2 regions of the Salinicola sp. 4072 genome follow, and region 1 is predicted to be linked to the other one. Evidence: riboswitches for the same ligand, from Rfam matches in the RefSeq annotation. Region 1 holds a riboswitch; the other holds the start of a gene.
The links. A riboswitch is a leader RNA that binds a small molecule or an ion and turns the genes downstream of it on or off. The one in region 1 is predicted to bind thiamine pyrophosphate.

Region 1 (4,398 bases):
AGCGGCTACACCTCTCGGTAGAGTTCGCCACCTTCGCGCCTGAAGCGTTCTGCCTGCTCCTCCATGCCGGCCGCTTTCTCGGCGGCGATTCCGGTATCGTCGCCAAAGCGTTCGCGCACTTCCTGGGTGATCTTCATCGAGCAGAACTTCGGCCCGCACATCGAGCAGAAGTGCGCCACCTTGGCGGAATCCTTGGGCAGCGTCTCGTCATGGAAGGCGCGGGCGGTGTCCGGGTCCAGCCCCAGGTTGAACTGATCCTCCCAGCGGAATTCGAAGCGGGCTTTCGACAGCGCGTTGTCGCGGCGTTGCGCGCCGGGATGCCCCTTGGCGAGATCGGCGGCATGGGCGGCGATCTTGTAAGTGATGATGCCGGTCTTGACGTCATCCTTGTTGGGCAGGCCCAGGTGCTCCTTGGGCGTGACGTAGCAGAGCATCGCGCAGCCGTACCAGCCGATCTGCGCCGCGCCGATGCCGGAGGTGATGTGATCGTAGCCCGGGGCGATGTCGGTGGTCAGCGGGCCTAGCGTGTAGAACGGCGCTTCGTCGCAGCACTCGAGCTGCTTGTCCATGTTCTCCTTGATCAGCTGCATCGGCACGTGGCCGGGGCCTTCGATCATCACCTGGACGTCGTGTTTCCAGGCGATCCGGGTCAGCTCGCCCAGCGTTTCCAGCTCGGCGAACTGGGCCTCGTCGTTGGCATCGGCGATCGACCCCGGACGCAGGCCGTCGCCCAGCGAGAACGAGACGTCGTAGGCCTTCATGATTTCGCAGATGTCTTCGAAGTGGGTATAGAGGAAGCTCTCCCGGTGGTGGTACAGGCACCACTTGGCCATGATCGAGCCGCCGCGGGAGACGATGCCGGTCACGCGCCTGGCCGTCATCGGCACGTGGTGCAGGCGCACGCCGGCATGGATGGTGAAGTAGTCCACACCCTGTTCGGCCTGTTCGATCAGAGTGTCGCGGAAGATCTCCCAGGTCAGGTTCTCCGCGACGCCATTGACCTTCTCCAGCGCCTGGTAGATCGGCACCGTGCCGATGGGCACCGGCGAGTTGCGGATGATCCATTCCCGCGTCTCGTGAATGTTCTGGCCGGTGGAGAGATCCATGATGGTGTCCGCGCCCCAGCGGATGCCCCAGGTCATCTTGTCGACCTCTTCCTCGATCGAGGAGGTCACGGCCGAATTGCCCAGGTTGCCGTTGATCTTCACCAGGAAGTTGCGGCCGATGATCATCGGCTCGCTCTCCGGGTGATTGATGTTGGCCGGGATGATCGCCCGGCCGCGGGCGACTTCGTCACGCACGAACTCGGGAGTAATCTCGTCGGGGAGATGGGCACCGAAGGACTCGCCAGGGTGTTGATGATCCAGCATCGGGTCGGTATCGAGGGTGCGGGCCTCCCGCCGGCGCTGGTTCTCGCGGATGGCGATGAACTCCATCTCCGGCGTGACGATGCCCTGGCGCGCGTAGTACAGCTGGGTGACGTTGCGTCCTTCCCTGGCCCGCCTCGGCGTGCGCTTCAGCTCGAAGCGCAGCGTCGATAGACGCAGATCCTCGGCACGAACGCGGCCGTAGGTCGAGCTGGGGCCGTCGAGCCATTCGGTGTCGCCGCGCTCGTCGATCCATTGGCGGCGCAGTTCCGGCAGGCCACGGCGGATATCGATGTCGGCAGCCGGGTCGGTGTAGGGGCCGGAGGTGTCGTAGACGGTGAGCGGCGCGTTGGGTTCGAGTCCGCTTCGGGTCTGCGTGGGCGAGAGCGAGATTTCGCGCATCGGCACCCGGATATCCGGACGCGAGCCTTCGACATAAACCTTGGTCGAGGCCGGTAGCGGCGCGATGGCGGCGCTGTCGACGCGGGCGGTTTCAGCCAGAAATTGTGGGGATTTCATGTTCGGTTGTGCTCCGTGGCATGACTTGCCAGGCATATTTGCCAAGGCTATCGGGGTCAGGCCGGCGCACAGCGCAGGAGGGGAAAACCGGCACGGGCGAGTCTTCTCTCACGCCACGGTTTCCGCTTGATCCCTACGCCGGTACTAGCCGGATCAGGTTCGTCGGGATCCGCCGTGGCGCCGTCGAATGAATCCCGGCGCAGGACGATCTCAGCCGGTTCCACCGGCACCCCGTCAAGCTGGCGACATCGTGCATCGCCACGGGCAGTCTGTGACGAGGGGCGGGCGAGGTCAAGCCGGCCGTGTGGCGGCGGTCACGGCCGGGCCTGCGAGGAGGGAACGCGTCACGGGTCGAGGGAGCGCGTTATGGATCGAGGGGGCGCGTTATGGATCGAGAGGGCGCGTTATGGATCGAGAGGGCGCGTTATGGATCGAGAGGGCGCTGGACCAGATCGATGAACGAGCGGGCCTGGGGCGTCAGGTGGTGGCGGGCATGGGTCAGCCAGACTTCGGACACGGCATCGGCATCGCTCAACGGGCGGTAGCGGACATTGTCGATCCGGATGTGCTGGAACGAGGCGGGAAGAACCGATACGCCCATGCCGGCCGCTACGAGGCTGATGATGGTGTTCGGGCCGCCGACTTCCTGCACCAGCCGGGGCGTCAGGCCACGCTTGGCGAACAGGGTGTTGAACTGATCGAGCAGGCCGGTGCCGGCAGCGGGCGAGAAATAGACGAAGGGGTGAATCGCCAGGGCTTCGAGCGTCAGCGGTAGCGCGCTGCCACCGAGCGGCCCCTGCTCGTTGACCACGGCCATCAGCGGTTCGCGAATCAGAGTGAAGGCGTCGAGACCCTCCGGCAGGGTGGCGGGGCGCATGATGCCGATATCCAGATCGCCCTCGAGCAGCGGGGCGACCTGGCGCTGGCTGTTGAGCTCGTGCATGCGCAGCTCGACATCGGGATAGCGCTGGCGGTAACGCATCAGCGTGCGCGGCAGCGTCGGGCTCAAGGGCACCGAGGTGGTGAAGCCGATACGCAGCTGGCCAGCTTCGCCACGCCCGAGCCGGGACACCAGCCGGGTGGCGCGCTCGGTTCGTGCCAGGATGTCGCGCGCCTCGTCGAGGAAGACCCGGCCGGCTTCGGTCAGCTCGACGCGGCGGTTGGTCCGGGTCAGCAGGCGTGTGCCCAGCTCGCGCTCCAGCGCCTGGATCTGCTGGCTCAGCGGCGGCTGCGAGATTCCCAGCCGCTCGGCCGCGCGGCTGAAATGCAGCTCTTCGGCCACGGCGACGAAGTAGCGCAGATAGCGCAGTTCCATTGAGTCGCTAAACCTCTCAAAAGCGTCGAATAATATATTAGAAAGCTTAATGGTGGCGGCGTAACCTACCAAGATCTAAATCAACTCGGCGCAACGGGCCGACCATGGCACTCCGGCGCCAGCCATCGTCTTCGGGAGAATCGGGTTGTCCCGCCATACCTCATCCGACATCCACAATGCCACCCAGGCCGCCAATCATCGGCTGGCGCGCGAGGCGGAAGCCGCCGAAAGCGGTTTCATCGAACGTGGTCAGCGCGGCTACCGGCCGACCATGCTGGCACTGTTCCTCGGTGCCTTTTCGACCTTCGTGCTGCTCTATTGCGTCCAACCGCTGCTACCGATCCTGTCGGACGCCTTCGGCATCGACGCCGCCACCAGCAGCCTGTCACTGTCGGTCGCCACCGGCATGCTGGCGATCGGCCTGCTGATCACTGGGCCGATCTCGGACGCGGTGGGGCGCAAGTCGGTGATGTCGGTGGCGCTATTGGCGGCGGCGGTCTGTACCCTGATTGCCGCGGCGATGCCGAGCTGGACGGGAGTATTGGTCATGCGGGGGCTGGCGGGGCTGTCGCTTTCCGGCCTGTGCGCGGTGGCGATGACCTACCTCAACGAGGAGATCCACCCGCGCTACGTCGGCCTTTCCATGGGGCTCTACATCAGCGGCAATTCGATCGGCGGCATGAGCGGACGCCTGATCAGCGGGGTCATGGTGGATTGGGTGCCGTGGCGCTGGACGCTCGCCACCATCGGCATCGTGGCGCTGATCGCGGCGATCCTGTTCATGCGCTGGCTGCCGCCGTCGAGGCATTTCACGCCGCGGGCGCTCAACTGGCGCAACGTGGTTTCCGGCTTCGCCGTGCAGTTCAAGGATCGCGGGCTGCCGCTTCTGTTCCTCGAGGCTTTCCTGCTCATGGGCGGCTTCGTCACGCTTTACAACTACATCGCCTTCCGGCTGCTGGCGGAACCCTATCATGTCAGCCAGGCGCTGGTCGGTGTGCTGTCGGTTGCCTATCTTTCCGGCACCTATAGCTCGGCCTGGGCCGGTTCCCTGGCCGACAAGCTCGGGCGTCCGCGGATCTTCTGGTTGTTCATCGCGATGATGCTGGTTGGGCTTGCGATCACGCTGTTCGAGCCCATCAGCCTGATCCTGATCGGCATGCTGGTGTTCACCTTCGGCTTCTTCGCGGCGCACTCGCT
Region 2 (4,398 bases), on a different contig from region 1:
ATGCCCCGAGGTCGTCGACGGTCGTGCTCGGCAGCGCCTGGGTCGGATCCTGCCGCGGGTCGTAATGCAGTGCGTCATAACGCGATGATATTGAACTCATATCACCAATCTAGACGATCTTTCGCTAGGGTGCGTTGAGATCCACTGCGAGGCGGGAGACCGGGCTCTGGGCCTTGACCTGGCCTCGTTCGAGCAAAAACGCCTCGAAATCGCGGTAGCGTTTACTGTCGAGTGCCGCCGGACGCAAGGCGAAGCGGGGCAGTGTGGCTTTCCAGGCGGCCGCGTTGAGCGGCGTATCCAGCGCCGGATCGTAGGCGATGAAACTCTGCCATGCGTCGTCCGGATGATTGATGATCCAGGATGTCGCCTCGCCGATGGCGTCCATGAAGCGTCGGTCGGCTTCGCGGTGCTGGTCCAGCGTCTCGCGATTGGCGACGAAGATCAGTTCGTCGTAGGTGGGCACGCCCTGTTCCTCGATATAGAACGCCTTGCCTTCGACCCCTTCCTGTTTCATCTGCGCCGGCTCGAAGTTACGGAAGGCACCGGTGACGGCGTCGACCTTTTCGCTGATCAGCGCCGGCGTCAGCGAAAAATTGACGTTGACCATGTCGACGTCGTCCAGGCTCAGGCCGCTGTTCTCGAGCATGGCCGACAGCAGAACCTCTTCGACGCCGCCGACTGAGTATCCGACCTTCTTCCCGGCGAGCTGGGAAAGGTCTTCGATACCGCTATCCGCGCGTACCAGCAACGCGTTCAACGGCGTCGCGATCAGTGTGCCGACGCGAACGACCGGAAGCCCCTGATCTACCTGCAAATGCAGCTGCGGCTGATAGCTGACCGCAAGATCGATCCGCCCGGCGGCGACCAGCTTGGGCGGGACGCTGGGATCGGCCGGGGCCTGAATGTCGACATCCAGTCCGCGTTTCTCGAACAGCCCGCGCTGCTTGGCGATGACGATCGGCGCGTGAACCGGATTGACGTACCAGTCGAGCATCACGCTCAGCGGAATCATCTGTGGCGGCGCCAAGGCATCTTCGTCTTCCTGCGCCAAGATCGGCGTCGCCAGGATCAGGCCCAGCAGCGCCAGGCTCATCGCCAGTCCGCGCCGCCACAGTGTCGATCGTTGGGTTGCACGTTGGGTTGCCATTGCTTGTTCCCCTGTCATTTTGATGTATTCATGAAGGCATGCATGGTTGATACGATTCGCTGGAAAGACCCGGTGTGATCTCGTTTCAAGGCCCGGATTCCACGCGATCCCGGTGCCAGGGCATCGACAGCCTCAATGCCGCATCGACGCCGAAGTAGAGCAGGACGGCAAACGCCACGAGCACGACCAGAGCGGCAAACATCAGGTCGATCTGCAACCGTGCATTGGCATTGAGCATCAAGTAGCCCAGCCCCTGGCTGGAGCCGACCCACTCACCGATCACCGCGCCGATCGGCGCCGCGCTGGCTGCCATCCGCAGCCCGGAAGCGAGCGACGGCAGGGCGGCCGGCAGTTGCACCTTCAGCAGCTGCTGGCGCCGGCTCAGCCCGAAGGTGCGGGCCAGATCGAGCCAGCCTTGTGGTGTCTGCCGCAGCCCGTCGTAGCCGGTCGACGCGACCGGAAAGTAGATGATGACCATGGCCATCAGAATCTTCGGGCCCAGGCCGTAACCGAGCCACAGCATCAGGATTGGCGCCAGCGCGAACAGCGGGATGGCCTGACTGATCAGCAATAGGGGCAGTAGCGTGCGGCGCAGGGCGCGGAAGCGAGCCAGCGCCAGCGCCGTTGCCAGCCCCAGCAGGATGCCGCCGATCAGCCCGGCCACTATCTCGATGGCGGTGATGCCGGCATGATGAGCAAGCAACGCGCGCTGTTCGATCAGCGCGCTACCGACGGCCGTCGGCGAGGGCAGGATGTAGCGTGGCACGCCGGTCAGCATCAGTACCAACTGCCAGATGGCAACAAGGACGACGAGCGCCCCCACGGGGCGAACGAGTCGGCCCGGTGCAATCTTCTCAAGCATGTGCCGACTCCTGCAGCCGAGTGACGAGCTCGGCCTGACGACGCTGCAGGTCGACATTGTCGAGCGGGCGCGGGCGAGCGCCTTCGGGCACGGGTATCGATACCAGGTGGGCGGGCTCACCCTGCAGGATCAGGATTCGATCGGCCAGGCGCAGCGCCTCGAGCGGATCGTGCGTCACCATGATTACCGTGCGGTCGGCCAGGAGCCGGCTGGCAAGGTCATGCAGCTCCAGCCGGGTAATGGCGTCGACCGCCGAGAAGGGTTCGTCCATCAGGACGACGCTGGCATCCTCGAACAGCGTGCGGGCGAGGGCGACGCGCTGGCGTTGCCCGCCGGAGAGTTCGTCCGGCCACTGGCCGGCTTTGTCGGCGAGACCGACCTGGTCCAGCAGGCGCTCGGCATGCTGGCGATCCTCGGGCTTGGGTCGCCCTCGCCAATGCGCACCCAGCATCACGTTATCCACCACGCGCTGCCAGGGAACGAGAAGGTCCTGCTGCGCCATCCAGGCGAGACGGCCCGCCAACGGCGCGCCGTCGCTGGTAGCGAGATCGAGATGATGGTTGTCAGGCAGTCTCAGGCTGGCGATCATGCGCAGCAAGGAACTCTTGCCGCTGCCGCTGCGACCGAGCAGGCAGGTCCAGCTGCCCGCATCGAACCGGGCCTGAAGCCCGTGGAACAACGGGCGATCGCCGAAGGTCAGCGAAGCCTGGCGGACGATGAGTCCGGGTGGTGGCATGACAACTCCCATCGGGGCCGGGCGAAGTCATGCGAGAACTGCTGGCATTTCCTCCGCCGGTATTAGCCGGTTCAGGTTCAAGGGTTGTGCATACCGCACTCTCAGCCCGTCGCATGGGCACCCCTATCCAGTGCCTGCGATTGTACGCCGACCATCACCGCCTGCCCACCGGCGATGATCGGACCGACACAAGGACGAAGTGCATTGACGATGCGAGACCTTGCGATCCGCGCGGATGACGAACTCACCCGGCGCATGACAGCGTTGACGGGCAAGTCGCTGACGCCGTTGGCGCTACGCTGGCCGGACAGCGCCAACTGGCTGTGGCGTAGCGAAGAGCTTTCCCCGCAGTTGCTGAAGTTGGCGAGGAGATCGCCCGCAAACGACGGTTTCTGGTGGGGTATCCAGCAGCTGTTCGGGTTCGACCGTTGGCAAGTTCCCGAGGCCCTGACCCGCGTGCCGGGGTGGCTGCCACCCCATTTGCCGATGGCGCCGCTGCCGATGACGTTCCTCGACCGGCTGCAGCAGGCGCCGCTCTGGAGCCTGCCATGGCGTCATGCCGCCCCGCCTGTAATGAGCGAGACGTTGGCCGCGCGACTCGGCGATCAACTGGCGCTACTGCACCAGGAGGCACAGCCGGGGTTTGGTCACCCAGTTGGTGACATCTCGCCGCTGTCGAGTTGGCCGGAGCGTGCTCGCGCTTTCGTGGAGAATCACCCCCGGCGCGACTGGATAGGCCACATGCCGAGCTGGCCGCAGCCCGCGAAGAGCGTCTGGTGCCTGCCGGATCTGCGCAGCGATCAATTTCTCGAAGGCGCGACGGACTGGCTATGGAGCGACTGGGAAGCGCTGGTGTGGGCGCCGCTGGAGCTGGATCTCTGCCTGCTAGAACTGCTGCTGGAAAACGCCGGCCACCGCGATGCCTTCATCGCCGCTTATGGTCGCCGTCATCCGATACCGGATCTCACCGACTATCGCCCCGGAATGCGAGCGCTGGCGGTGCTGCTGGCGCTGCATGGAGAAGGCGCCGGGGAGCGGGTGATCGCCCATCCACACTGGCTAGAAGATTAAATTTGCAGCAATTTTCGACCCCGCAAGACTTCGCCTGCATGGCATACTAGGGTCTGTTGCCGTTTCATGCACGGCCGCGCCGGAACCAGTTTTTGTGCGGGGCAAGGCGTGAGGAATGTGATTTGGTCGTTCCAAATGAATGACGAAAAATGCAGCACCGTGCAAAAACCGGCCCGGCCCTTCGGGTTGCGCGGCAAATGGCGCCATGCGGCGTTGCGGGATTGGAAAAGGGAACCACCCTTATCGGCATCCCGCGCCTGGCCTGACACCATTTGGCGCAGCAACGCGGTTCGCGCCGAAACGGCAACAGACCCTGGATCATCCCGACTCATAACCGATGGCTGAGAATTGGACTCGATCAATAGCCTGTTTCTTGTGTGTGGGGCACTGATAGCCCTCAGTATTCTGGCCAGCCGGGTGTCGTCCCGGATCGGCGTACCGCTGCTCGTTCTCTTTCTGGGCCTGGGTATGCTCGCCGGGGAGGAAGGTGTACTCGGCCTGCAGTTCGATGATTACTCTCAGGCGTTTCTGATCGGCCACCTGGCGCTGGCGATGATTCTGCTCGACGGCGGCCTTCGCACG

Region 2: linked by a shared signal. The riboswitch ahead of R3F72_RS07160 (ABC transporter ATP-binding protein) and the one ahead of thiC (phosphomethylpyrimidine synthase ThiC) in region 1 are both predicted to bind thiamine pyrophosphate.

What each region holds. Positions count from the first base shown of each region.
Region 1 covers NZ_JAXOVV010000001.1:246,003-250,400, reverse strand. Annotated here, with positions in the region: gene thiC (phosphomethylpyrimidine synthase ThiC) at 6-1,886, opposite strand; TPP riboswitch at 2,000-2,130, opposite strand; gene R3F72_RS01085 (LysR family transcriptional regulator) at 2,311-3,201, opposite strand; gene R3F72_RS01080 (MFS transporter) at 3,347-4,398, shown strand, end outside.
Region 2 covers NZ_JAXOVV010000007.1:44,123-48,520, reverse strand. Annotated here, with positions in the region: gene R3F72_RS07175 (hypothetical protein) at 1-100, opposite strand, end outside; gene R3F72_RS07170 (ABC transporter substrate-binding protein) at 125-1,147, opposite strand; gene R3F72_RS07165 (ABC transporter permease) at 1,233-2,009, opposite strand; gene R3F72_RS07160 (ABC transporter ATP-binding protein) at 2,002-2,745, opposite strand; TPP riboswitch at 2,777-2,880, opposite strand; gene R3F72_RS07155 (hypothetical protein) at 3,001-3,816, shown strand; gene R3F72_RS07150 (potassium/proton antiporter) at 4,165-4,398, shown strand, end outside.